Regions from separate parts of the Bacillus sp. A015 genome, predicted to be linked through region 1. Evidence: riboswitches for the same ligand, from Rfam matches in the RefSeq annotation. Region 1 holds a riboswitch; each other region holds the start of a gene.
The links. A riboswitch is a leader RNA that binds a small molecule or an ion and turns the genes downstream of it on or off. The one in region 1 is predicted to bind S-adenosylmethionine.
Positions count from the first base shown of each region.

Region 2: another riboswitch for S-adenosylmethionine. It lies ahead of ACSLGF_RS06145 (5-methyltetrahydropteroyltriglutamate--homocysteine S-methyltransferase); the one in region 1 lies ahead of metK (methionine adenosyltransferase).
Region 3: another riboswitch for S-adenosylmethionine. It lies ahead of ACSLGF_RS10900 (bifunctional homocysteine S-methyltransferase/methylenetetrahydrofolate reductase); the one in region 1 lies ahead of metK (methionine adenosyltransferase).
Region 4: another riboswitch for S-adenosylmethionine. It lies ahead of mtnK (S-methyl-5-thioribose kinase); the one in region 1 lies ahead of metK (methionine adenosyltransferase).

Region 1 is NZ_JBSPZB010000015.1:72,673-79,984, reverse strand. It holds gene pckA (phosphoenolpyruvate carboxykinase (ATP)) at 1-907, opposite strand, end outside; SAM riboswitch class I at 1,135-1,269, shown strand; gene metK (methionine adenosyltransferase) at 1,462-2,664, shown strand; gene asnB (asparagine synthase (glutamine-hydrolyzing)) at 2,812-4,710, shown strand; gene ACSLGF_RS13220 (gamma carbonic anhydrase) at 4,853-5,368, opposite strand; gene ACSLGF_RS13215 (alpha/beta hydrolase) at 5,414-6,193, shown strand; gene ACSLGF_RS13210 (tetraprenyl-beta-curcumene synthase family protein) at 6,223-7,302, shown strand.
Region 2 is NZ_JBSPZB010000005.1:78,275-85,586, forward strand. It holds gene ACSLGF_RS06120 (MFS transporter) at 1-584, opposite strand, end outside; gene ACSLGF_RS06125 (GNAT family N-acetyltransferase) at 581-1,570, opposite strand; gene ACSLGF_RS06130 (PqqD family protein) at 1,567-1,824, opposite strand; gene ACSLGF_RS06135 (class I SAM-dependent methyltransferase) at 1,814-2,542, opposite strand; gene ACSLGF_RS06140 (JmjC domain-containing protein) at 3,415-4,407, shown strand; gene ACSLGF_RS06145 (5-methyltetrahydropteroyltriglutamate--homocysteine S-methyltransferase) at 4,558-5,679, opposite strand; SAM riboswitch class I at 5,767-5,879, opposite strand; partial or broken gene ACSLGF_RS06150 (GntT/GntP/DsdX family permease) at 5,962-6,279, opposite strand; gene ACSLGF_RS06155 (RsiV family protein) at 6,341-6,487, shown strand; gene ACSLGF_RS06160 (hypothetical protein) at 6,586-6,765, opposite strand; gene pepT (peptidase T) at 7,058-7,312, opposite strand, start outside.
Region 3 is NZ_JBSPZB010000011.1:16-7,327, forward strand. It holds gene ACSLGF_RS10890 (CvfB family protein) at 115-963, opposite strand; gene ACSLGF_RS10895 (YajQ family cyclic di-GMP-binding protein) at 1,201-1,692, shown strand; SAM riboswitch class I at 1,774-1,892, shown strand; gene ACSLGF_RS10900 (bifunctional homocysteine S-methyltransferase/methylenetetrahydrofolate reductase) at 1,971-3,812, shown strand; partial or broken gene metH (methionine synthase) at 3,796-7,223, shown strand.
Region 4 is NZ_JBSPZB010000007.1:83,286-90,597, reverse strand. It holds gene ACSLGF_RS08465 (aminotransferase class I/II-fold pyridoxal phosphate-dependent enzyme) at 1-997, opposite strand, end outside; SAM riboswitch class I at 1,160-1,317, shown strand; gene mtnK (S-methyl-5-thioribose kinase) at 1,398-2,591, shown strand; gene mtnA (S-methyl-5-thioribose-1-phosphate isomerase) at 2,598-3,659, shown strand; gene ACSLGF_RS08450 (hypothetical protein) at 3,684-3,818, opposite strand; gene ACSLGF_RS08445 (methylated-DNA--[protein]-cysteine S-methyltransferase) at 3,908-4,399, opposite strand; gene ACSLGF_RS08440 (PAS domain S-box protein) at 4,401-6,611, opposite strand; gene ACSLGF_RS08435 (acyltransferase family protein) at 6,905-7,312, shown strand, end outside.

The DNA.
Region 1 (7,312 bases):
CTTCATCAAGCACAACATTTTCTAGCACTGATCCAAAGCTGATGGCTTTGTAGATTTGTGGTTCTTTTTCTTCACTTAAGTTCACACATTTCGCATAGCATCCGCCCTCGATATTGAAGACACCTGTGCCAGACCATCCGTGTTCATCGTCTCCGATCAGCTTGCGGCTTGCGCTTGCAGAAAGCGTCGTTTTCCCAGTCCCTGAAAGGCCGAAGAATAATGCGACATCGCCTTCTTGACCAACGTTTGCTGAGCAGTGCATCGATAAAATATCTTGCTCAGGCAGCAGGTAGTTCATGACAGAGAAAATCGATTTCTTCATCTCTCCTGCATATTCTGTTCCACCAATGAGAATCGTCCGTTTTTCAAAAGAAACGATAATGAACGTTTCAGAGTTTGTTCCATCTGTTTCAGGATCCGCTTTAAAGTGAGGTGCAGATAAGATGGTGAAAGGTTTTTCGTTAGATGATGGCGTTGACCCGTCAGGTCTGATGAATAGCTGCTTTGCAAAGAGATTGTGCCATGCAAATTCGTTTACAACTGTAATCGGCATACGGTATCTTTCGTCAGCGCCGGCAAACCCTTCAAAGACAAATAGTTCATCACGTTCTTTTAAGTATGAGACAACCTTTGTATATAAACGATCAAATGCGTCTTTAGAGATCGGCTGGTTTACATGACCCCAATCGATTTTATGCTCAGAGCTTTCTTCTTTGACGATAAATTTATCTTTAGGCGAACGTCCAGTGTAAGCACCAGTTGTGGCGCGGACAGCTCCTGTTGATGTTAAAACGCCTTCATTACGTGCCAAAATCTTTTCAACAAGTTTCGGAACAGATAAATTTTGGTGCGTATTTTCTAATGAGAGCAATGACTGCAAATCTTCTTTTAAATCCACTGAGTTCATAAAAAAACCCTTCCTTTACCGTTGAATTTGTTTGTTTCGATTAGTATAACACATTGATAATAATAGTCTATACTATTTAAATATTTTTGTGTGTGTTTTTTCATTTCTGCTATGAAAATATGCTTTTTGGTGATGCTAATTGTGAGGTGAAAAAAGAGGAGAGATAATTCCTATGAAGCATTGACATGACGCAAGGGTTTAAGATAAGATATCTTATTGAACGGATACTCTTATCCCGAGTTGGTGGAGGGACAGGCCCGATGAAGCCCAGCAACCGGTTTCTTATGAAAAAGGCATGAACATGCTGAGAAACCAAGGTGCTAACCTGATGCAAGGTACAAGAACACCTTGAGCGATAAGAGTGAAAGGCATGCGATCTCAGACCCTTTCCTCGCAATGAAGGAAATGGTTTTTTTATTTTTGAGATATCATATGAACAAATTGCCAATAACATCTCTAATATAAACGATTCATATAAGAGGGAACGAGTTCCGTATCATATCGGAGGCCTCATCTTGGGATGATGTGGCCTTGTACAGGAGGAAATAGCCATTATGAGTCAAAATCGTCGTTTATTTACTTCAGAATCAGTGACAGAAGGACATCCGGATAAAATCTGTGATCAAATTTCAGACAGCATTTTGGATGAAATTTTAAAGAAAGATCCAAATGCACGTGTTGCCTGTGAGACCTCTGTAACAACCGGTCTCGTATTAGTAAGCGGTGAGATTACAACGTCTACTTATGTCGATATTCCAAAGACGGTACGTGACACGATTAAGGAAATTGGCTACACACGTGCGAAATATGGTTTTGATGCGGAAACATGTGCGGTGCTTACATCAATTGATGAACAGTCTGCTGATATTGCGCAAGGTGTAGACAAAGCGCTTGAAGCACGTGAAGGAACAATGACTGAAGAAGAAATTGATGCCATCGGTGCAGGTGACCAAGGGCTTATGTTTGGTTTTGCAAACAACGAAACAGAAGAGCTGATGCCGCTGCCGATTTCACTAGCGCATAAATTATCTCGTCGTTTAACAGAAGTACGCAAGGATCAAACACTTGCATACCTTCGCCCAGACGGAAAAACACAAGTAACAGTTGAATATGATGAACAAAACAAACCAGTTCGTATTGACACAGTGGTTATTTCCACGCAGCATGCACCAGAAGTGACGCTTGAACAAATTCAAAGCGACTTAAAAGAGCATGTCATCCACCCTGTGGTTCCAAGTGAACTGATTGATGAAGAGACAAAATACTTTATTAATCCAACAGGCCGTTTTGTCATCGGTGGACCTCAAGGGGATGCTGGTTTAACTGGACGTAAAATCATCGTTGATACGTATGGCGGCTACGCTCGTCATGGCGGCGGTGCTTTCTCTGGTAAGGACGCAACAAAGGTTGACCGTTCTGCGGCATATGCTGCTCGTTACGTAGCGAAAAACATCGTAGCAGCTGGCCTTGCAGATTCTTGTGAAGTGCAACTTGCTTATGCAATTGGTGTTGCACAGCCTGTATCGATTTCAATTGATACATTCGGAACAGGAAAAGCTTCTGAAGAAAAATTAATTGAAGTGGTTCGTGCGAACTTTGATCTACGTCCGGCTGGCATTATTCAAATGCTCGATCTGCGTCGTCCGATCTATAAACAAACAGCTGCATACGGACATTTTGGCCGTCACGACTTAGATCTCCCATGGGAAAAAACGGATAAAGCCGACACGCTTCGCAAGGAAGCATTAGGACAATAACAACATATAAAACCGCTTATTTTAAGCGGTTTTCCTTTTGATTAAAAAAAATTCTACAAAAAGCGTAAAAATGTGAAACGAAATCGGACAAAATACTGTCTAATTATAGGTCTACTTTTAGAAATAACATAACGTGGAGGCAATAATATGTGTGGGTTTGTTGGTGTGTTTAATCACCGTCCATTGTCCGAAACTACTGAGCAGGAAGAGTTAATTAAACAAATGAATCGTCTCATCGTTCATCGTGGTCCGGATGATGAGGGGTACTTCCATGATGAGCATGTAGGATTTGGATTTAGACGTTTAAGTATTATAGATGTTGAACATGGAAAGCAGCCGCTTTCTTATGAAGATGAGAAATATTGGATTATTTTCAACGGAGAAATTTATAACTATGTGGAGCTGAAGGAAGAGCTTGTGAAAAAGGGCTATACGTTCAGCACAGACTCTGATACAGAAGTACTTCTTGCCACATATCGTCACTATAAAGAAGAAGCTGCTTCTAAGCTTCGCGGCATGTTTGCCTTTTTAATTTGGGATAAAGAAGCGCAGTTATTATATGGCGCAAGAGATCCTTTTGGCATCAAACCGCTTTATTTTACACAAATGGAAGAGCAAGTGTACTTTGCTTCTGAACGCAAAAGTTTAATGGCTGTAAATGAGAACATTTTATTTGATGAGACCTCTCTGCAGCAATACATGTCTTTCCAATTCGTTCCTGAGCCAAATACACTTGATCAAAAGGTGCACAAGGTGGAGCCGGGTCATCAGTTTACACTTCGCCCGGGCAAGGAGATGGAATTTAAGACTTACTGGAAGGTTCAATTCAAGCCTGAACAAACTCAAGAACAGAAATTAATAGAAGAAGTGCGCGATGCAATCTATGATTCTGTGAAAGTGCACATGAGAAGTGATGTACCTGTTGGTTCATTCCTTTCTGGCGGTATTGATTCTTCTTTCATCGTGTCTGTTGCAAAGGAATTTCACCCTGAGCTGAAGACGTTCTCTGTTGGCTTCGAGCAGGATGGTTTTAGTGAAGTGGATGTGGCAAAGGAAACAGCTGATAAGCTAGGCTTACAAAACTTTAATGCCGTCATTTCCCCTGAGGAATATATGAACGAGCTTCCGAAGATTGTTTGGCATTTAGATGATCCTTTAGCTGATCCGGCGGCGATTCCACTTTATTTCGTCGCAAAAGAAGCGAAGAAACAAGTCACAGTTGTTCTTTCTGGTGAGGGAGCGGACGAGCTGTTCGGTGGATATAATATTTACCGCGAACCTCTTTCTCTAAAGCCATTTGAATCTGTTCCCTCTATGCTGAAAAAGCTTCTTCTTCGTCTGGCACGTTTAATGCCAGAAGGAATGAAAGGGAAAAGCTTTATCGTTCGCGGCTGTACGCCGTTAGAGGAACGCTATATCGGCAATGCGAAAATCTTTGAAGAGCCAGTGAAGAAAAACCTCTTAAAGCAGTATGATCCGAACATCACATATCGTGACGTGACGAAAACATACTTCGAGGAAAGTGCAGGCTACAGTGATATTAACAAAATGCAATATGTTGATATTCATACGTGGATGCGCGGAGACATCTTGCTTAAAGCAGATAAGATGACAATGGCGAACTCTCTTGAGCTTCGTGTTCCATTCCTTGACAAGGTCGTATTTGAAGCGGCTTCTAAAATTCCAGAAGAGCTGAAAACAAAAGACGGCACAACGAAATACTTATTGCGTAAAGCAGCAGAAGGCATTGTGCCAGACCACGTGTTAAATCGCAAGAAGCTAGGTTTCCCTGTTCCAATTCGTCATTGGCTGAAAAATGAGATGAACGCTTGGGCGAAAGATATCATTAAAAACAGTCAAACAGATGAATACATTAACAAGCAATATGTTCTTGATTTATTAAATGAACATTGTGCTGGCAAAGCAGATCATAGCCGTAAGATTTGGACAGTCCTGATCTTTATGATCTGGCACAGCATTTATGTGGAGCGCAGTATTGATCCAGAGCAGTTGAATCACCAACCAAAAGAAGTCATCTTTAGTTAATGAAAAAAGGTTTTCAGCTTTGTGCTGAAAACCTTTTTTGTCATGATAGAAAGTAGTGGAAAAGGGTAAAATAACAAGCGGTTCATAGTTATTGCTTAATATCCTGAAAAAAACATGATAAAGTGAAGATACACGTATGATGTTAACGGGATAAAAGGGAACGATAGTATTGTCCTTTTTCTACATATTCTCTGCGGATCCGGTCCATGTCTTGGATATCTTCATCTGTTAACAGTCGAATCACTTTGGCTGGACGGCCAAAAGCGAGTGATCCTTTTGGGATGACCTTTCCTTGAGGGACAAGACTTCCTGCACCGATAAAGGCACCTTCGCCAATTTCCGCACCATCGAGAATGATGGACCCCATGCCAATGAGGGCATTTTTTCGAATGATTGAGCTATGTAATGTGACTTGGTGTCCAATGGTAGCACCATCTTCAATAAGAAGTGTTTTTCCAGGACTTTGATGCAGACAGGATAAGTCTTGAATGTTGACGTTTTTTCCAATTCTCACTGGAGCGACATCGCCTCTGATGACGGTTTGGAACCAAACGCTCGAATATTCTCCAATCATGACATCGCCAGTAATGGTGGCGTTATCTGCAACAAAGACCGATTCATGAATCTCAGGTGTAAACTGATGATATGGATAAATCACTTTTTCGACTTCCTTTCTTAATACAACATTTGTGAGGTGTTTACTTTGTGGACTTGGCATGCTGAAAGACCAGTTGGTACAATTGTGATTGTACATGGTGCTAGTGAATATCATGGCCGATATAAATGGCTGATCGAAATGTGGCGAACTGCAGGCTATCACGTCATCATGGGTGACCTGCCTGGGCAAGGGACATCAACACGTGCGCGCGGCCACATCCGCTCTTTTCAAGAATACATTGATACAGTTGATGAATGGATCGAACATGCGAAGTCATTCAGGCTTCCTACATTTTTACTTGGGCACAGCATGGGTGGACTCATTTCAATTGAGTGGGTCAAGCAGTATACCCATACGAAGATTGATGGCCTTATTTTATCATCACCTTGTTTAGGTCTGCAATTTAAACCGAAGAAGCTGATGGATTTTGCGTCAAAAGGTCTAAATGTGCTGGCCCCGTCTTTTAAAGTAGAGTCCGGGCTGTCTATTGAACTTGCCACACGGAATCAGGCCGTTATTGAGGCAGATTCAAATGATTCACTTTATGTGACAAAGGTGTCGGTTCGCTGGTATCGAGAGCTGATCAAAAATATCGATGCGGCGATGCAGCCAACGAATGTCTTTCGGTCGATTCCGCTCCTCTTAATGCAGGCGGGCGATGACAAGTTCGTAGATAAAACGAGAGTGATCAAATGGTTCAATGGCATTGAATCATACAATAAATCATACCGTGAATGGGAAGAGCTGTATCACGAAATTTTTAATGAACCGGAAAGAGAAGATGTGTTTAAGGCGGCAAGAGCCTTTACAGATCAGTATATTTGACTGTGAGTTTAAGTTGGGGGTGGATTGATTTGTCAGTACCAGAGCGTCCTTTTGCACTGATGACGAAGGTATATAAAGATATTTTTCCGCTTGTTCATCAGGAGCTAAAAAAGTGGCGGGCTCATGCGGAAATGATTGAAAATGAAGAACTGAGAACGCAAGCACTAGCGAGCATATCCAGTAAAACCTTTCACTGTGAAGGCGGAGGAATTTTATCTCTTTTAGCAGGTGAAGCGAAAGAAACGTGTATTGAATTCATTGTGGCGTATCAAACCATCAGTGATTACTTAGATAACCTATGTGACCGCAGCACGTCGCTTGATCCAAAAGATTTTCATATGCTGCATCAAGCGATGAGAGATGCGCTTAATATTCAAGCTGAGCTTAAGCCATATTATCAATTCCGTGATGATCAAGAGGATCATGGGTATTTACATGAGCTTGTCCGCACATGTCAAGACGTGCTGTCACGCCTAGAGCATTATCCGATCATTCAGCCGTATTTACACACGCTGTGTGATTATTATAGTGATTTACAAGTACATAAGCACGTGGTTCCTCATGAACGTGTGCCTCGATTAGAGTCATGGTTTCGCCAATATGAAAAGGATTTGCCGAAGATGGAATGGTATGAGTTTTCAGCATGTGCAGGATCAACGTTAGGCATTTTTTGTCTTGTGGCGTATGCACTTCAGCCTGATTTTACAGAAAAGCAGGCGAAGCAAATTTACGAAAGCTATTTCCCTTATATTCAAGGTCTGCACATTTTACTGGATTACTTAATTGATCAAGAAGAGGACCGGCTTGGGGGCGATCTGAATTTTTGCTCATACTATGACTCTCATCATGAGATGATGGACAGACTTCAGCATTTTATCGAAAAAGCGGATGAGCAGCTGAAAGGCATTCCACACGAAAATTTTCACAAGCTGATTAACAGAGGGTTACTGGCGGTCTATTTGTCCGATGAAAAAGTGACAGCCCAAAAAGAGATGAACAAGCTGGCAAAACGGCTGATCAAATCAAGCGGGAAAACCTCGTTCTTTTTCTATATCAATGGAAGAGCCTATCGGACCTATCAGAAAATGCCTTGGATGAAATCTTCTTAAAAAAGCTCAA
Region 2 (7,312 bases), on a different contig from region 1:
TTTCCAAAAATAAATTTAGTTGATTTTTCAATATTAGGAACTAGCATTAACCCTAGAGCAAGTGCTATCAATCCAATTAGCCCTAGTAACAAAAATATCATTTGCCATTTCATACTCTGTATAATCAAACCGCCTAATGATGGACCTAACAGCGCTGATGCGGCCATCACTGAACCTTGTAATCCAAATGCCCAACCAATTCTATCTTCACTAAATATGCTTCTAATAAGCACAGCTTGCACTGGAACAATCATAGCATCAGCTAACCCTTGAAGAGATTGCCCTACCAAGAACATTCCCCAGTTAGATGAAAAAGCACTAAGCAAGCAAGAAATAGTGAATAAGCTTAACCCTATTAAAAACATTTTTTTAACATTTGTCATTTTAGCCATGATGCCAAAAAAGGGCATGAAAACCCCGAAGAAAGACCAAAAAACGATGTTTCTCCACTGCATGACTTCATAATCAATATTATAAAATTGAACTAGCTCAGGATAGGCTATAAATAACATGGTAGTACTCATCGAACTAGCAAATACTCCGAGTGAAATCGCAATAACAATCAATCTGCTTTTTATAGTCATTGTATCAACCTTTTTTCAAATTCTAATTCATCTTTGACATGTATTCCGTAATTTCCTATAGAGGGGATTGTAGGTTTAACCATTCTTGCTTTATCAATTGCACCAATATAGATGTTTTTGAAAGAATATCCCTTTCTTTGATAAAACCTAATTGCATTTAAGTTATCATTACTAGTGATTAAATTAATAGAGTGTATATTTTGTGTTTTTAGATTTTGTTCTAACTCAAAAAGTAATCTACTTCCAACACCATGGTACTTTTCTAGAGCCTCCAAAGTCAGGATTTCTGCTTCTTCTTTGAATATTTTGTAAACTAATATTCCTACTATATAATCTCCACGTTTAGCCAACAAAATGTTTTCATTTAAAACATTATAAGTTGTCCCTTTAGACACCATAGTCGTTCCACCCCAATGTTCATTGAAAAAACATGTTAACCACGAAAAGTCTTTTGAACTTGGCTGAGTTACTGTCAATTCTTTTGAAAGCGAACATTTTTTTGACAGCTGGATATGGGCTATTTCTTTGTCATTCACTTGATCCTCAGAAAAATGGATTGAGATGCCTAGTTTTTCGGCGTTTATTTGAGCAAGTTTTTGTGCATAGTTCGAAAAATCTTCAGGGTCAATACCAAAATAAAAAAAACTCCCAGGTGGATTCTTTTTGTACCACAGTTTGCTACTGATGACATATTCGTTTTGTTTTGTTTCAGTTATGCTGATATCATCATATAATAGTGCTCTTCCTTCAATAAACTCTAAGACAAATTCATCTAATTTGTTTTGAGTAAATAAACGGTTTTTTTCTTGAAAATATCCTATTTCACTTAATTTACTGTGAATCCAATTAATTAAATCATCCTCGTTTAGTTCATTATCTCTCGCTAGTGCCATTAGCATTGCAATGTAATTAACGATTGTTTTGCTTCTCTTAGTTGAAATGTTTTTATAGATGTTTTCTAGAATATCGTCATTAAGTTTATTCATTTTACATATACAACTTCCTTTTCAATTAATTGTTTACTCAATGCTTGCAGGTCTTCGATACAAGTTTGAACATCTGTATCATATTCTTCAGCAATTTCCGTTACTATTGAAATAAACTCTCTTTGCCCGTCAATTCGTTCATAAAAATCAGCAGCGACTTGATTTAGGGACATGCCTGGTTCGATAATGATACCTTTTAAGTACCTTCTTGTAACATTATCAGGATTCTTTATGAGAATTGTATTATTTTCCATTGGAATTCCCTCCATTCTTTTTTTCTATAACAAGGTACCAAGATTGTGGCTTTGGCTCGTTTGTATCCATACTTGTTGGAATATCTCCAATTTCATCAATAACTTCCATAAACTCTTCAACAGAGAACTCTAAAGGATGGAATGAATAATTTGAAATACCTGACCGTGTAAGCATTTCACCTACATGTTTTTCAGTATAGCTTTCTAAGAAGGCTTCCTCCAAAATACTTATATACTTTGAGTCTATTTGTTTTTTTAGGCTATTCAAGGAGAGTAAAGATATAGGGTGAGTATCAATAATGATGATTTTACCTCCCGGTTTTAGCACTCTATAGCACTCTTTTAATCCCTTTACTGGCTCTACCCAATGATGTAGACATGAATAAGAAACTAGTGCATCAATCGACTCATTTGCATACGTTAATGAATGAACATCTTGTATTTCAAAAATCACATTTTTTTTATTAAGACATGTATTTATTTGATTTTGGGCTAGTTCTAACATTGTTTTATTAATGTCAGTAGCATAGATAGTGGCATTTGAATTGTTACATAAATAATGTGTTAAATAACCGGGACCAGTTCCCATATCAACAATGGTCTCTTCAGAACCTGAAAGGGTATGATTTAAAATTTTATTACCTATCAACGGGTATATGTATAGTTGATTTTCTTTGACAAAATCATTATATAAATAACATTCATCATGAGTCAGCAAAGAATGTACACTCCTTTCATAAAGTGTTAGGGTATGAAAAAACAGTTATTAATGTCCACCAGCAACAACTACATTACGAATCTCAACGAGACGAGGAGTTTTATAAACTTTTTTCATGTGATTCACCTCCTTTATTGTCCTTTTCTAAAAGGGTTTTATTGGATTAATGTCCACCAGCAACAACTACATTACGAATCTCAACAAGACGAGGAGTTTTATAAACTTTTTTCATGTGATTCACCTCCTTTATTGTCCTTTTCTAAAAGGGTTTTATAAATTAATGTCCACCAGCAACAACTACATTACGAATCTCAACAAGACGAGGAGTTTTATAAACTTTCTTCATGTAATATCCCTCTTATATATGTCTTAAATTTCAATTTCATACCCTAACGAAAGTCATGATAGCACATTTTTTATATTTTTTTCAATATTTAGACAATGATTTTTTTGACAAATTTTTATGTCTATAAAGTGAAAAGTGATGAGTAAATCGCTGCTACAAATAGAATTAGAGTTTGTGAAAAAGAAATAGGAGAAAATTCAAAAGATGGCTAGAATCATGGGTTATTTTAATCTGGAGAGACGTTTATGGTTTTAGAGAGTTGTATAACCACTGAATTTGTATTCTAAATGGAATAGGATAATCTTTTATGTTTGTGATGATTATGCGTACTAACGAATAATACCTTTAATCTCCATTTGTCCATAGGTCTTTTAAAAGTAATTCTGTCGATCCTTGTATACATATTATTTTTTATTGATATCTCTTGATAATCTATTCTTTTTATCTGAATATTAAGATTATTAGTTGAAATTGGATTTGCTTTTTGTATAATTGTATTTGGAAATATAAGCATAGGAGGTAAATGATGAAAATAACAAATGGAAATATATTAGACGACGTTTTAAACGAGATGAATTCTGATGAGTTTTTAAATGAATATTGGCCAAATTATTTTTTACATAACAAAGGAAGTTTAGAACGATTTTTTTCAGTTCCTGGAATCGAAAGTATATCCAGCTTGGAGAATATTCTAAAGATATATAAAAATCCAGTAATGGTTGTTGGGGATGCAATAATTGAGGAGACAGGGGGGATCCTTAACAAGTTTTTAGTTCCACCTGAAGAGGCAATGAGTTGGTATGAAAAAGGAGCTGCCTTAGAATTTGATTTCACAGATATATTTATACCAGAGCTTCGTGAATCTATTAACAAACTAAAGTCACTGTTAGGTTTGCCTGAGGGAACAATGGCAAAAGCAGTATTGTACGCTGCTAAAGAATCAGCTGGATTTTCAGCACATTTTGATGCGTATTGCAATTTCATTTTTCAACTTAAAGGGAAAAAGAAATGGAAGTTGGCTGAAAATTTTAATACAATAAATCCACTTCAACATTATGAATTAATCGAGGCTCCTCATTTGCCAGATCCATTAAAGTCGTATTGGAATGGTGAATTTCCTGATGAAAATTTATCTAATGGAAGGGAATTGCTTTTAGATACGGGCTCATTTTTATTTCTTCCAAGAGGTTGTTGGCATTCAACTAGTTCTTCTGAAGAAACCATTGCATTAAACTTTACCTTCGGTCAGCCAGCTTGGCTAGATCTAATTTTAATAGAATTAAGGAATCGACTGATTCAAAAAGACGAATGGAGAGAGCTGGTGAATATTGATCTTTTGGATGAAAATGAACGAAAAAAGATAGAAGAAAAATTAAAATCAATGATAAATAATTTGCCAAACGATTTCAGGGGAATTTCAGTAGGGGATATTCTGGCAAGAAAGAAAGATGACTTAGATGTATATCAATCTACACAACTTGTTGTAAGACAACTTATGAGTATAAAAGATGGTTTTTAAGAAGATAACTTATGTTCATTATCTTCTTAACTCAACTATAGAAGTATTACGATTAAACTTAGTATAATGTTGATTGAGATGACAAAAAATAAAGAACCGCCAAAAAGCGGTTCTTTATTTTGACGGTAAGCTTTTTCTGTAGGTTTCCGCCTATTTCCACACTTGATCAGCAATCTCAATCACATGACGCAGCTTTTCCCATTGCTGCTCTTCTGTTAACAGGTTGCCCTCCTCTGTTGAGGCGAAGCCGCATTGTGGACTCAAACAAATTTGGTTAATGTCCACATATTGAGCCGCTTCCTCAATTCGTTTTTTAATCTGTTCAACTGGCTCAAGCTCTCCGTATTTTGAAGTGACAAGGCCTAGTACGATTTGAAGGTTTGAATTCTTCACATATCGAAGGGGTTCAAATCCGCCGGAACGATCATCGTCGAACTCTAAAAAGAGACCATCAAGATCTAATCCGGCAAAAATCGTTTCTGCGGCTGCTTCGTAACCACCTTCAGCTGCCCATGTTGATTTAAAGTTACCACGGCAAATGTGCATCGTGATGACTAAATCCTTTGGACGATCGGCAACGGCTTCATTGATTGTTTTTGCAAACGACTCACGAAGTTCATCTTCCTCGCGGCCAAAGGCTTTGATTTGTTCATGGCCTTTTTCAGAAAAGAACACTGCCCATGCCGTATCATCTAGCTGCAAGTAGCGGCAGCCTGCATCATAAAAAGCACGGATGGCTTTCTTATACGCCTGTGCCACATCATGGTGGAATTCCTCTAAGCTGTCATACACCCCTTCTTCAAGCTTTCCACGGAAAAAGAGCATATTCGGACTTGGAATCGTCATTTTAGCCGTATGATCACCAGCGATGCTGTGAAGGAAGCGGTAATCCTCTAGCATTGGGTGATCTGTAAAATCGATCTTGTCTGTTACCTTGATACCTCTAGCTTTTGTCGTTGTGTTGTGGAATTGAATGCCCTGATCTGCTTCAAATCCTTCGACCCCATCAAGTCCTTCAAGAAAGTCAAAATGCCACCATGCACGTCTGAACTCTCCATCTGTGACAACCTCTAATCCAATCTCCTTTTGCTTCTCCACAATACGTGTGATTTCTGCATTTTCAATTTGTCGGAGCTGCTCTGCTGTCAGTGTACCGTCTGCTTTTTGCTTGCGTGCTTCTTTGATGCGCTCTGAACGGAGTAAACTTCCTACTTGATCTGCGCGAAATGGCGGCTTTGTTGTTCTCTTTCCAATGGTTTGTACTTGTGTCATACTGAATCCCTTCTTTCTACAGGTTGAAAATCAAATAAAAAAGCTCTTCCTTGGATAAGGAAGAGCATCATATACTGTGAGATCTCTGCCTTATCTTCAAACAAGCGTATGCTTGCTTAAGGAATTAGCACCATTCTGTTCCTAGGAACAGCGGTTGCCGGGTTTCACAGGGCCAGTCCCTCCACCACTCTTAATAAGGTTACCTTTTGATTCAATTTTCTTAATAAACACAATTATTCAATCTTTTCGAGAAAAAGTCAATGGTTTTTACAATTTATTTTCCTACATAAACAAATCAGCGACGAGGACACCAGCTAGTCCGACAAGTGAAAGAACAGTGACCATCAATGTCCATGTTTTAAAGGTTTGGGCCATTGACAGGTTAAAGTATTCTTTATAAATCCAGAAACCTGCATCATTCACGTGAGAGAACGTAATACTTCCGGCACCTGTTGCGATCACCATTAATTCCGGGCTGACACCCGTTAATCCAATAAGTGGTGCAGAAATGCCAGCCGCTGTGAGACCTGCGACAGTTGCTGATCCTAAAGACACACGAAGGACAGCAGCAATCAGCCAGGTGAGGAGCAGGGGAGAAAGCAAAAGTAAGAGATTATATCTATAACTATACAAAGAAGCATAAAAGTAATTCTATGCGAACATGAAGAGAAGTGATATTCAAATCAACTACAACACGCAGTATTACTTCACGAAAAAGGGGATTGCTGTTGTCTTTGATCCATATGAAATCGCACCATACTATCAAGGAATTCCTATGATTCAAGTACCTGCAAAGGTGTATAAATAAAAAGAGAAACGGCCACTGGATGTGGTCGTTTATTAATGTGTCTAAAACATGTTCTGACACAAACAAAAAGAACCCCTGATGAGGCTCTTTCTTTGAATTTATACTTGTTTAGGTGCGTTGTTTAGTGGATGGCGGCGTTTGCTGTTGTAGTGGCGGCGCATACGAAAGATTTCAAACTCCGAAAGCTCTGCGCTTTTTCGTTTTTGGGTGCGGTTATCTTTTTTGAAAGAGAAAAGTAAATAGCAGCAAAGTGAAGCGATAATCAATAAAATCATCATATGACATTCCTCCAATTCATCCTATTCTTTCAGTGTAGACAGGGTGAGTGATGTTTATAACTGAAAATAATAAGCAGCAGAATCGGTTTAGTTCTTAAGGTTTAGATGATCCGCTGATTTAGGTCTAAAATACTGGTTGTTTTTAACTATTATATTTCCAATTATTTCACTCGTCAAGAAGAATTTTTTCTGGGGTTGTCTATATTAGTACGATTAAATGTCATAAAAGTTTCAGAATATTGTAAACTTTTATTAAAAAACCGTTCCCGAACAGGAACGGTTGTAAACATGTCTATGCTTTTTCTTCAAATAAACGTGCGATTTCCACGATGACTTCTGTTGCTTTCACCATGTTCTCAACTGAAATAAATTCATCTTTACCGTGGAAGTTTTCTCCGCCAGTAAAGATGTTTGGTGTTGGGAGACCTTTATATGAAAGCTGAGAGCCATCTGTACCGCCGCGTATAGGTTCGATCACAGGTGTCACTGAGCGGTTTTCCATTGCTTCATGGGCAATGTCCACAATATGTTTAACCGGCTCAATTTT
Region 3 (7,312 bases), on a different contig from region 1:
GGTGTGTGGGAGGCCTTTTTCATTAAATCTCATCCATCATACTTACGTTGAAAATAAAAAAGATTGTAGAAAAACATGAGTTTCTCTACAATCTGAGTGAGCAAATGCTCACTCTCACTTTTTCTCGTATGTCCAGCCTTCTTTTTGAAAGACTAGATCATTTTTCATCAGATGACCTAATGCGCGTTTAAAGGCTGCCTTGCTCATTTGAAATCGTTCACGGATATCTTCTGGATCACTTTTATCCCAGTATGGCATGGCACCATTTCTCGTTCTCATATAGGTTAATATTTCTTCTGCATCAACAGATAACGCATCCTGTTTTCTAGGAAGCAATGAAACGTTCACGGTTCCATCTTCTTTCACGGCAATGACGCGGCCTGTAACGATCGATCCTAATCTTGGTTCTTCCTTTCGTTCTGTGCGGTGGATGAATCCTCTCACCCCTGTATCTGTTAGCATAAAGGAGCCTGTCGCAATTAAGCGGTAAATTGTCCCAGTGATTTCTTTGTTCATTAAGGTTTCTGGCGCCTCAGTGAATAATTCACTGATCACATCCTCAGTGGCTGGCTTTGCAAACATTCTGCCGTAGCTTGTGACTTTCAGCATACAGTAGAGTTTGTCTCCTTTTTTCGGCCATGCTTCCTCAAAAGGCGGGAGGTGTTCTGTTGCAACAAGTGCATCCTTTGATAGCCCGACATCGACAAATGCGCCCATGTCTTCTACAACGTCTACGACTTCTACCCAGCCGTATGTATGTGCATTGATTGTAGGCATTTTCATCGTAGCTGCTAGTCTTTCTTCATGATCTACATATAAGTAGACCTCTACTTCATCCCTGTCATCAATATCCTCTGTCATCTCACTGCGGTGCAAGAGGACAGAATCTTCACCATCTGTCAAAAAGTAGCCGTACTCCATCTCGTTCTCTATTTGCAAGGTCAATTGCTCACCTGGTCTCATGTTCTCTTCCTTCCTATCTGCCCATAAAAGAGCGTTCGTTCATCTTTTGATTCACTTTATTCTACTATACTTCTCTCAACATGAACATCTCTAGTTCTGTTAGCTAAAGTGGACAAACTTCCCTTGATTTATACCGCAAGCGGCTGAACTCTTTGATTTGTCTATTCGATAAAGTTTCTTCTTGCCCTGTTTGCATGATAAAATAGACGCAATATCTATACTTGGAGGTCATGTGTTATGGCAAAAGAAAGTTCATTTGATATTGTATCGAAGGTGGAACTGCCAGAGGTGCAAAACGCCATTCAAGCAGCGCTAAAAGAAATTAAAAATCGTTATGATTTTAAAGGAAGTAAAAGTGATATTTCACTTGAAAAAGAAGAGCTCGTTCTCATCTCAGATGATGACTTCAAGCTTGAACAGCTAAAAGATGTGCTTGTGACAAAGCTGATTAAACGAAATGTTCCAACTAAAAACATCGACTACGGAAAAACCGAACATGCCCTAGGCGGAACAGTACGCCAGCGTGCCAAGCTGATTAGCGGTATCGATAAAGACAATGCCAAAAAGATCAACGCACTCATTAAGCAATCTGGCATCAAAGTGAAGTCGCAGTTTCAAGATGACCAAGTGCGTGTAACAGGAAAAAATAAAGATGATTTACAAGAGGTCATTTCACTCATGCGCAAAGCAGATTTGCCGATTGACGTCCAATTTATAAATTTTCGATAAATTTTAAATTTTCCATTGATTATTTCCGATTTTTTCGTTACAGTTGATGGAAGTTCAATTCATTGACATGTTCATATCGCTTTCTTATCAAGAGAGGCAGAGGGACTGGCCCTGTGAAGCCTCAGCAACCGGTGTAGTAGAAATGTATTTTCTATGACCAAGGTGCTAAATCCAGCAAGCAACTGCTTGGAAGATAAGGAGAAGAATTACGATACAGCCAAAAAGTCTTCTTCTTATCAGAAGGCTTTTTTTGTTACATAGAAATAAGGAGGAATACAATGGGCCTATTACAAGACTTACAAAATCGCGTATTGATTGCTGACGGAGCAATGGGAACACTTTTATACTCTTACGGCATTGACCGGTGCTTTGAAGAACTAAATTTATCAAAAGAAGATGAAGTGAAAAGAGTGCATGAGGCGTATGTGCAGGCTGGAGCTGACATCATCCAAACGAACACGTACGGTGCGAATTATATTAAACTATCCCGCTACGGCTTAGAGGAAGAAACAAAACGCATCAATACAAAAGCGGTACAAATTGCAAAAGCTGCCGCCGGCTCAGCTTATGTACTCGGAACGATTGGCGGCATTCGAACGTTTAACAAAAATGCCTACTCTATAGACGAGATCAAACGAAGCTTTAGAGAGCAGCTGTACATCCTATTAAATGAACAGCCTGACGGATTATTGCTTGAAACGTATTATGATATGGAAGAGGCGAAGGCCGTTCTCGAAATTGCACGCAAAGAAACGACTCTCCCGATTGTCATGAACGTATCCATGCACGAGCAAGGTGTTTTGCAGGACGGTACACCGCTGAAGGACGGTTTATCTGAACTATCCTCTCTTGGCGCTGATGTCGTTGGGATCAACTGCAGGCTGGGCCCTTATCATATGATTCAGGCACTCGAAGGCGTCCCGATTTTGGAAAATTCTCATTTATCTGTCTATCCTAACAGCAGTCTCCCGTCTCTTGAAGAAGGCAGACTCGTCTATGATACAGATAATGATTATTTCCGAAAAAGTGCACTAGAGTTTAGAAATCAAGGCGCACGCATTATCGGAGGCTGCTGCGGAACGACGCCTCAGCATATTAGCGCAATGGCTGAGGCTGTTAAAGATTTAGCACCGATCACTGAAAAAGAAGTGAAAATATTAAAAGAAGAAATCATTTCGATCCAAGACCAGCGCACTGAACCTGGACTTGACGAGCTGGCTGTTAAAAAACGATCGATTATCGTAGAGCTGGACCCGCCAAAGAAGCTGAACTTCAAAAAATTCCTTGTCGCAGCAAATGAATTAAAGAGTGCAGGCATTGATGCTCTGACGTTAGCTGATAATTCTCTTGCGACTCCGCGCATTAGCAATGTGGCTTGCGGCGCATTATTGAAACAGCAGCTTGATATGCGTTCACTTGTCCATATCACGTGTCGTGATCGTAATCTGATTGGACTACAATCCCATTTGATGGGACTCGACACTCTCGGATTAACCGATATTTTAGCCATCACAGGCGACCCGTCTAAAATTGGTGATTTCCCAGGTGCAACATCTGTTTATGATTTAACCTCCTTTGATTTGATCCGTTTGATCAAACAGTTTAACGAAGGACTTTCTTTCTCAGGGAAGCCGCTTGGTAAAAAGACCAATTTTTCAGTGGCTGGCGCGTTTAATCCAAATGTGCGTCATATCGATAAAGCAGTAAAACGTCTTGAGAAAAAAATAGAATACGGCGCTGATTATTTCATCTCACAGCCTGTTTATTCAGAGGAACAGCTAGTGAAAATTCATGAGGAAAGCCGTCATTTGGATAAACCGATTTACATCGGCATTATGCCGTTAACAAGCAGCAGAAATGCAGAGTTTATTCACCATGAAATTCCGGGCATCAAATTGTCTGATTCGATTCGTGACATCATGGCCAAGGCAGGCGAGGATAAGGAAAAGCAGCGAACAGAAGGCTTAGCGATTGCCCGGTCTTTATTAGATACGGCCTGCGAATTGTTTAATGGCATTTATTTAATTACTCCTTTCCTTCGATCAGATTTAACAGCAGAACTGACAACCTACATCCATCAGAAAGAAAAGGAGCCAAACGTACATGCCAACTATCACTGAACAGCTCAAGAAACGCATCCTCGTCCTTGATGGTGCAATGGGCACAATGATTCAAAACGCCAATCTCACAGCAGAGGACTTTGGCGGAGAAGAGTATGAGGGCTGTAACGAATATTTGAACATGACAGCCCCTCACATCATCTCCACAATCCACCGGGAATATCTTGAAGCAAGTGCGGACTTAATTGAGACAAATACATTTGGCGCTACGAAACTTGTTCTCGATGAATACGGGCTTGGCCATCTCGCCTATGAACTCAATGCACGAGCTGCTCAGCTGGCAAAGAATGAAGCAGACCGTTTCTCCACACCGGAGTGGCCTCGTTTTGTTGTAGGCGCAATGGGGCCTACAACTAAAACATTATCTGTGACAGGCGGCACAACCTTTGAAGAGCTCGTCGCAAACTATGAGGAGCAGGCCCGCGCACTCATTGACGGCAAATGTGATGCCCTTCTTTTAGAAACAAGCCAAGACATGCTGAATGTAAAAGCTGGATTCAAGGGCATTCAGGAAGCCTTTAACGCGACCGGCATTCAATTACCACTCATGGTATCAGGTACGATTGAACCAATGGGCACCACCCTTGCTGGTCAAGATATTGAGGCCTTTTATATCTCTCTTGAGCATATGAAACCTATCAGCGTTGGCCTAAACTGTGCAACTGGTCCAGAATTTATGACAGACCATATCCGCACACTCTCCTCCATCGCAAAGTCAGCTGTTAGCTGCTATCCAAATGCTGGTCTCCCAGATGAAGAAGGACAATATCACGAATCCCCTGCTTCCCTTGCTAAAAAAATCGCCGCCTTTGCACAGGAAGGCTGGTTAAATATCGTCGGGGGCTGCTGCGGAACAACACCTGCACATATTCAGGCATTATCAGACGAAGTGCGCTCGCTCCAGCCGCGCAGCATGGTTCATGAATCATCACAGCATACCGTATCAGGAATTGAACCCCTTATTTATGAAGAAGCAATGCGTCCGCTTTTTGTAGGTGAGCGGACAAATGTCATTGGTTCCCGGAAATTCAAACGGCTGATTGCTGAACAAAAGTTTGAAGAGGCGTCAGAAATTGCTCGTGCTCAGGTGAAAAATGGCGCTCACGTCATTGATGTGTGTCTAGCAGATCCAGACCGTGATGAAGCAGCTGACATGGAAGGCTTTTTACAAGAAGCCATGAAAAAGATCAAAGCTCCTTTTGTCATTGATTCAACGGATAAACACGTGATTGAAAAAGCACTTACGTATTCTCAAGGGAAAGCCATCATCAATTCCATTAATTTAGAGGATGGCGAAGAGCGGTTTGAAGAGATTCTTCCGCTTGTGAACTATATGGCGGCGCACTTGTTGTTGGAACGATCGATGAAACAGGGATGGCAGTGACAGCAGAACGAAAGCTCGAGATTGCCGTACGTTCCCATGAATTGCTAACGAAGAAATATGGAATTCCTGCAAGTGACATTATTTTTGATCCTCTTGTCTTTCCAGTAGGCACTGGAGACGCGCAGTATATTGGCGCTGCTGAAGAAACGATCAAAGGCATCAAAATGATCAAGGAAACACTGCCTGAGTGTCTCGCGATTTTAGGCATTAGTAACGTGTCTTTCGGACTCCCGCCTGTTGGCAGAGAGGTCTTGAATGCCGTCTATTTGTATCACTGCGTCCAAGCAGGACTTGATTATGCAATCGTTAATACTGAAAAACTTGAACGTTTCGCTTCAATTCCAAAGGAAGAAATCAAGCTAGCTGAAACATTACTTTATGAAACAAATGATCAAACCCTTGCCGAATTCACCCAATTTTACCGCGGGAAAAAGAAAACGGAGAAAAAACCAAAGGTCTCCTTATCGCTTGATGAGAGGCTGGCACTATACGTCGTCGAAGGAACAAAAGAAGGGCTGATTGATGATCTGTCCCTTGCCTTAGACCAATTCGAATCGCCTCTTCATGTCATCAATGGACCCTTGATGCAGGGAATGGCTGAAGTTGGACGTCTTTTTAATCAAAACGAATTGATTGTGGCTGAAGTGCTTCAATCGGCAGAGGTCATGAAAGCATCTGTTTCGTATCTTGAGCAATATATGGAAAAGCAGCATGCAAGCGGCAAAGGGAAGATTCTCCTTGCGACGGTTAAAGGAGATGTCCATGATATCGGGAAAAACCTTGTCGACATCATTTTGAGCAATAATGGCTTTCAAGTGGTCGATCTCGGGATCAAAGTCACACCTCAAACATTGATCGAAGCTGTGCAAAAGGAAAAACCAGATATGATCGGATTATCCGGATTACTTGTCAAGTCAGCACAGCAAATGGTACTGACCGCTCAAGATTTACAAAAAGCGAACATCTCCGTTCCCATTTTGGTCGGCGGTGCTGCTCTTTCACGGAAATTTACGAAGATGAAAATTTCGCCTCATTATGACGGACCCGTTCTTTATGCAAAAGATGCAATGGACGGCCTGTCATTAGCCAATGAGTTAAAAGCAAACCCTCTTCAATTTCAAACAAAGCCCTCAGCGGAACAAGAGGCACTTATCAAAGAGAAAGAAGTGAAACAGCCAAAAGCCGTCATTGAATTACTGGAAAAACGCGCGGCACTCCCGCAGGCACCCATTTTCACGCCAGAAAATACAAAACGCCATTATGTGCGTGACATCGATTTGCATCATATTATGCCTTATGTGAATGAGCAAATGCTTATTGGTCATCACCTCGGCTTAAAAGGAAAGGTCAAAACATTATTAGCTGAACAGCATCCAAAAGCATTGGAGCTAAAACAGCTTGTCACAGACCTTCTTCAGGAAGGCAGAGAGAAAGGCTGGTTTGCACCGGCATTTGTTTATCAATTCTTCCCTGCCAGTTCAAACGGGAATGATCTGCATATTTATGATCCGGAAGCGCCTGATCGCATCATTGAAACGTTTCAATTTCCAAGACAGGAGAAACTTCCATACCGCTCCATTTCAGACTATGTGCGGAAAAGCGAAGAAAATGAGAAAGATTATATCGCCTTATTTGCCGTCACAGCTGGTGCGCGCATACGTGAAGTGGCGCAGCAATTTAAGCAAGAAGGTGATTATTTAAAAATGCATGCTGTCCAAGCACTGGCGCTTGAGCTTGCAGAAGGCTTAGCTGAAAGAACCCACCAAGTGATTCGTGACAAATGGGGCTTCCCTGACCCAGTCGATTTCACAATGGACAAGCGGTTCCAGGCCAAATATCAAGGGCAGCGCTATTCCTTCGGCTATCCAGCGTGTCCAAATCTTGAAGACCAAGAAAAGCTGTTCAAGCTCCTTCAGCCTGAAAAAATCGGCATCCATCTGACAGAAGGCTTCATGATGGAACCTGAAGCATCTGTTTCAGCGATCGTCGTTTCTCATCCTGAAGCTCGATATTTTAATGTTCATTAATGCAGGACCTCCGTGATTGGAGGTTCTTTTTTTGATAAAGATTGGTACAAATATCAATTTTTACTCTTATTTACCGATATTACAAATGA
Region 4 (7,312 bases), on a different contig from region 1:
CTTCAGGCACCTTTAACCAGGCAAAAAATGATCCCTTTGGTGCGCTTACGTCCCACCCAATCTCTTTGCATGCAGCAATCCAAGTGTTCCGCCTTTTTTCGTACCGATCATTTTGCACCTGTACGCACGTTTGATCGCTTAGAAGTGCTTCTGCCGCTGCATCTTGAGTCGCTTTAAACAGTGACACAAACAGATGATCCTGATAAAGCTCAATGGCTTCAATGACAGAGGCATTCCCTGCTGCAAAACCAACTCTCCAGCCGGCCATATTATATGTTTTGGACAATGTGTAAATTTCAATACCCGTCTCTTTTGCTCCATCTATTTGCAGGAAGCTGACCGGCTTTTCTCCATCGAATCCAATGCCGCCATATGCAAAATCATGGACAACACACAATTTGTGATCTTTCGCAAACGTAACGGTTTCTTCAAAAAATGCACGACTTGCAGTGGCACCAGTCGGATTGTTTGGATAATTTAAGTACATCAATTTTGCCTTTTTCTTATCAGCCTCAGGCAATAGATGGTAGTCAGGTAAAAAATCATTTTGTTCAAGAAGAGGCATGGTGACCATATGAGCTCCAGCAAGCACAGCGCCTGACCAGTAATCAGGATAACCCGGATCTGGGACAAGCAGCGTATCACCTGGATTCAGTAAGCATTGCGGCAGCTCAACTAGTCCCGCTTTCCCCCCAAATAATATGGCGATTTCTGTCTTCGGATCAAGCGTGACACCATATTCTCTTTCATAAAAGGCTGCGGCGGCCTTTTTTAGTTTTGCTGTTCCGCGAAAAGAGGAGTATTGATGATTTTCGGGCTTTGCTACCGCTTCCTGCATGGCTTTTACAATATGCGGAGGAGTTGGCTGATCAGGATTTCCCTGGCCTAAATTTATGATATCAGCTCCTTCCTGCACTTTTTTCTGCACTTTTTGGACAAGCGACGCAAAAAACTGCTTCGGTAAATGTTTCAACACATCTGATTGCTGGAATTCCATTTTTTCACCTTCTATTCAAGTTACGTGACAATACACTCACTGTAATGGATTGTTTTATGAATTGTAAAGCAATTTTGAAAAAAGATTGACATGTGAAGAGCAGCTCTGATAATATCTTGAATTAAGAAATGCATGCAGACAAAACAATTACATATTGATTTCTCTTATCGAGAGTTGGGCGAGGGATTTGGCCTTTTGACCCCAACAGCAACCGACCGTTAATACCACTGTGAAGTGGGGCGCAGCAAGTACAGCGCCAAGACAATTGTCTTATAGGGCACGGTGCTAATTCCATCAGACGTATGTGCTGAGAGATAAGAGAGGCTTAGAGCATACACGCTATCAAGCCTCTTTCTCTCAGGAGAAAGAGGCTTTTTTATATGATTTGGAGGGGAAGCAATTGGTTACACTTACGGCATCATATGAAGAATTAACAGAGAGCTCGGCAGTTGCACTGGCGATTAGACTTGGTTTGATCCAAGAAAGCAGTCATTTGACATGTACTGAAATCGGTGACGGGAATTTAAATTACGTCTTTCATATTTTTGATCACAAACGTGAAAAAGGATTGATCATCAAGCAGGCACTGCCTTATGCAAAGGTGGTTGGGGAGAGCTGGCCGCTTACATTAGATCGTGCAAGAATTGAAAGTGCTGCACTGATTAAGCAGTCAGAATATGCGCCGCATCTCGTACCAGCAGTCTATTATTCTGATACAGCTCTTGCTGTGACAGCAATGGAGGATCTATCACACTTAGAAATCGTCAGAAAAGGGCTAATTGCCGGAAAACAATATCCGCATTTATCAGATCATGTCGGTGAATTTTTAGGCAAAACACTATTTTACACATCTGACTTTGCCACAAATCCTAAAATCAAAAAACAATTCGTGAAGCAGTTTACGAACCCTGATCTTTGTGACATCACAGAAAAGCTCGTCTTCACAGACCCTTTCTTTGATAGTGAAACAAATGACTTCGAAGAGGAATTAAGAGAAGATGCAAAAGCACTGTGGGCTGATCTTGAACTGCAAGCAAAAGCCGCAGAGCTGAAGCGTATCTTCTTAACCTCAGCTGAAACACTGGTTCATGGAGATCTTCATACTGGAAGTATTTTTGCAAACGAAACGGAAACGAAAATCATTGATCCAGAATTCGCTTTTTACGGTCCTTTCGGATTCGATATCGGTCACTTCATTTCCAATCTGTTCCTGAATGCTTTATCTCATGAGAATGAACAAGAACAGCAGCACCTTTTTGACCATGTCGTCAATGTGTGGGCAACATTCAAAGAAGTGTTCACAAAGGCATGGAAAGAAGACAGCATTGAAGCGTTTAGTGTATCGGACAGCTTTTTAGAAACAACCTTTGACCGGATTTTAAAAGAAGCGGCAGGCTTTGCCGGCTGTGAGCTTGTTCGCCGAACCATTGGTCTTGCTCATGCAGCTGATCTTGATGCGATTCCATCATCAACTAAACGGATTCAGCAGAAAAAAGCAGCACTTACGCTCGGCAAAACATTCATTAAACAATATCATGCAGTGGAAACAGCGTCTGACCTCGTCGCATTATTCCAGCAATCTGTAAAGGAGTGACGGGTTTTGTCTAAAGAATTTGAAGTTCCCCGTTCCGTCGAATGGGAAGAAAACCATATTAACATTTTGAATCAGCAAAAATTACCGGCCGAAACCGTATTTGAGCATTTATTTACTAAAGAAGATGTGTATGATGCGATTGTGACGTTAAAAGTACGCGGAGCACCTGCTATTGGCATTACAGCAGCTTTTGGGCTGGCGCTGAGTGCTCAAGAGATTGATACAGAAGACATTGATGTCTTTCAACAAGAAGTCGCTCGACTAAAAGAATATTTAAACAGTGCTCGTCCAACCGCTGTGAACCTTGCATGGGCATTAGACCGACTGATTCAGCGCATTGAGCGTGCTGCTTCGGTGAATGCAGCCAAAACAGATCTTGTCCATGAAGCCATTCAAATTCAAATCGAAGATGAAGAAACATGCAGGCAAATTGGTCAAAATGCTCTCCAGCTCTTTAAATCAGGTGACCGTATTATGACCATTTGTAATGCAGGCTCCATCGCAACGAGCCGTTACGGAACAGCGCTTGCTCCTTTTTATTTAGCCAAAAAGAAAAATCTCGATCTTCACATTTATGCTTGTGAAACACGCCCCGTTCTTCAAGGCGCTCGACTGACGACATGGGAGCTGATGCAGGGTGGTGTGGATGTGACGCTCATCACAGATAACATGGCAGCCCATACGATGAAAGAAAAGCAAATTTCTGCTGTCATTGTTGGAGCTGATCGAATCGCTCGAAATGGAGATACAGCGAATAAGATTGGAACGTTAGGTCTTGCCATTCTGGCTAAACACTTTCAAATTCCGTTTTTTGTGACAGCACCACTTTCGACCTTTGATGTATCGACCCGCGATGGGACAGATATTCCGATTGAAGAGCGCGACCCGCTGGAAGTAAAGGAATTAAATGGCATACAAATTGCACCGCCCGATGTTCAGGTATTTAATCCCGCCTTTGATGTCACTCCCCACCACCTCATTTCAGGTATCATTACAGAGAAAGGAATTATCACTTCCAATTACACAGAGGAGATTGATGCACTTTTCACTGAAAGCATCTCACTCTGATCACAAAAAAGCGCCGTGTTCTTGTCATTTAAGAGCACCGCGCTTTTTTGTTTCGATCGTTTTGGCTAAAATTTCTTTTTTTTGTTCCTCTGTCAAAACGTTCATTTTGACACATAGTGACGTGACAGCATACATTTTATCTTTTTTGCCCCAAAACATCCTAGCGCCCTCCTTTTTCCCTCAACCAACTTTTTTAGCTTAATAAAAGGATATGTCGTTTGCTAAACATTTGGAACAGGTCAATCGATTTATTTTTGAACAAATGGGATGCCTTCTAATTCAAGCAGAACCGCTTTCATATCTGTCTTCGTTCCTGCATAGCCCGTGAGAGACCGGTCTTTTCCAATGACCCGGTGACACGGGATAAAAATAGGCAAGGCATTGCGCCGGTTGGCTTGTCCAATGGCTCTGACGGCCTGTGGATTGCCAATCGCTTCTGCAATGTCTGCATAGCTTTTTGATTCACCGTATGGAATAGCCGAAAGTGCCTCCCACACTTGCTCTTGAAATGGAGAGCCAGCTTGCTTGAGTGGAAGATCGAATACTTTACGATCTCCCTTGAAATACTCATCAAGCTGTTTTTTCGCTTCTCGTAAAACAAACGTATCTTCTTTTTTTAGATCGGCTGCCTGCTTTTTTGTCAAGAACGGTTCATCATCAAACACCACTTCGATAATGACACCGTCTTTTTCTAGTATGTATAATGCCCCGATTGGTGCGCTATAGACTGTATAATACATATTAAAGCTCTCCTTCTTGTTTCTGTTGCCTGAGTGGCAGTGTAAGGTGGAAAACCGTCCCTACTCCTTCCTCACTCTCTACTTCAATGGTTCCTTGATGCTCTTCAATAATTTTATAACTAACCATTAAACCAAGTCCAGTTCCTCGTTCTTTCGTTGTATAAAATGGTTCACCAAGACGCTTTAGCTTATCCTCTGTCATTCCGCAGCCTTCATCACGCAATGAAATGACAATATGCTCCTCGCCCTTCCGCTGAATGCTCACGAATACATTTCCTTTCCGCGGCATCACTTCAATTGCATTTTTTAAAATGTTAATGAAGACTTGCTTTAATTGATTTTGTTCACAGTAGATCAGCGGAATCTCATCCATGACATTGAGGTGCATTTGGACATTGCCAAGATTCGCCTGTGCGTGCAGAAGATCCATCGTGTCTTTTACAATTTGCACCACATTTTTTTCTTCATACACAATGGCTTGCGGTTTCGCTAAAATCAAAAATTCTGTAATGATGGATTCAATTCTTTTTAGCTCTGATGTGATGACATTGAAATAGAGTGAATACTCCCCTTCAATATTTCCTTTCAACAGCTGAATGAAGCCTTTTAATGCCGTCATCGGATTTCTAATTTCATGTGCAATTCCAGCGGCAAGCTCTCCGACCACATGAAGTGTATCTGATTTTCTCACCCGCTCTTCTAATTCCTTCCGCTCTGTCACATCTCTAAAGATCGCTAGATTCATGTTATGAATAATATTGCGTTTAAAAGAGAATTCCAGTATGCGCTGATCTGGGTGGCTCAGCACAAACGGAACCTCATTGTCCATCTCATCTAATGACATTGCCTGAGCGGGCTGTGCTAAATTTTCAATTTGATATGGGGCAAGTATATGAAAGAGATTCATTTCAGTTAAATGATCGTCCTTCAGTTCTAGCAGTTCGCTTGCAGAAGGATTGACATCAATAATCCGGTATTGATTATCGAAAAGAACAATGCCATCCATTGACCCATTAAATACTTTACGGAATTTGAGCTCACTTTCACGAAGCTCCTGCTCCATTCGCTTTCTATCACTGACATTACGTAAAATGGTTAAGTGCTGTCCTTCTAATACCGCATGCTTTGAGGTGAACTCAAGCTCTTTAAATTGACCATTTGCCATTCTGAACAGGAGTTCTTCCCTTATTTCATGATTCCTGATATAACGTCTTCTTGTCGGTCTATATCTCTTATCAGATTTGACGAGAAAGTCTGTGAGTTTCTTGCCAATCAGCTGATGCATTGGTAATTCAAAAATACGGCAGGCCGATTCATTGGCTCTCACAATCTCTCCATCGTCCGCCCATATGATGATAGCATCCATCGCATTTTCGAATATTTCTCTAAAGCGTTCTTCACTTTTTAACAGCTTCTCTTCCATTAACCTTTTTTCTGTAATATCCCGCATGATGGACATATAAAAACCGCTCATGACATTTGATGTAATGGTCAGTTCGAATAATTTGTGCTGACCAGATTGAAGGGTAACGGGAAGCTCTCCCTTTGCCTTCCCTGTTTCTTTTAATGACGTTAAAAGGTGCTGCAAGGCTGGAAGATTTTCTTCTTCGACAAATTCATTTAAATAGCGATCTGTTAAATCTGTCTTTTGAAGCTCAAAGCTCTGACAAAAAGAGTGATTGGCGTCGATCATGCAGCCATCCTGATCAAAAATGACCATACCATCAATCGCTCGGTCAAACAAATCTTTGAACAGCTGCTCATTCATGGAGCGTTCTCGTTCTAAGATTTTCTTTGAAGAAATATCTCGCATCACCACAATATATTGTTGATTCAAGGCGTCATGTTCTGCGACAAATTCAATGTATTTTGTCTCGCCATTTTCAAGCTGGATGGAGATTTCTCTTTTTAATGTACCTTTTCGAAAAAAAATCTCGAGTGAGCATTCAATTTTATCTTTCGGGATGCCGTAAAGGAAATCTAGAACGGATTTATTGAGGAGGTCTTCTTTCGGTGTCTGTACAAGCCTGCATGTCGCTTCGTTGGCTTGGATAATGTTGAGGTGCTGATCAAATATAAAAATGGAATCTAACGTCTTATTTAACAGCATTTTTTGCTGCATCAACTCAGTTCGCAAATATTCGTTCTCTTTTTCTAATTTTCTGATATCTCCCGCGGGGATTAATCGCTTGCCATCGAGCGTTTCAGTCATTCTCTTACACTCCTTTTCCAGCCTCATTCCTCTACAATATTTCTACAATATTTTCATTGTTCCTTCATTCGACTCATAAAAAAAGATAACTTTTTACACGAAGACTGTTTAATTTATTTCATGCGGATGACACGATTGTATAATGAATCTCTTTTCTTACGCTTCTTTTACAACCATTCTACAATTTCAAATCAAATAGCGAAATGAGCCAAAATGTATTTTAAAATGGGGCAAATGAGGGAACAGTGGACATAGAACGTTTATGTTTGAAATGAAGCAGGAAAGGTGATGTTATGGCATCTTCACGAGATAATTATTTTGATAATGCGAAATTTCTTCTGATTTTTCTAGTCGTTTTTGGTCATTTGTTACGATCATTCATCCATGATAATGATTGGCTGCTCTACTTATACAAGTTGATTTATACATTTCATATGCCGGCCTTTATCTTGGTTTCTGGCTTCTTTGCAAAAGGGTTTAGAAAGCCTGGTTTTATGAAAAAAGTCGCCGTTAAGCTGATCATTCCATATTTAATTTTCCAGGTGATCTATTCTGTGTACTATTATCTCTTGCAGGATCAAAGCATGTCCAATTTAAATCCAATTGATCCGCAATGGTCTTTATGGTTTTTAATTAGTTTATTCTTTTGGAATTTGCTGCTCATTCCTTTTTCCAAACTGCCGTTCCACTGGGCGATGATC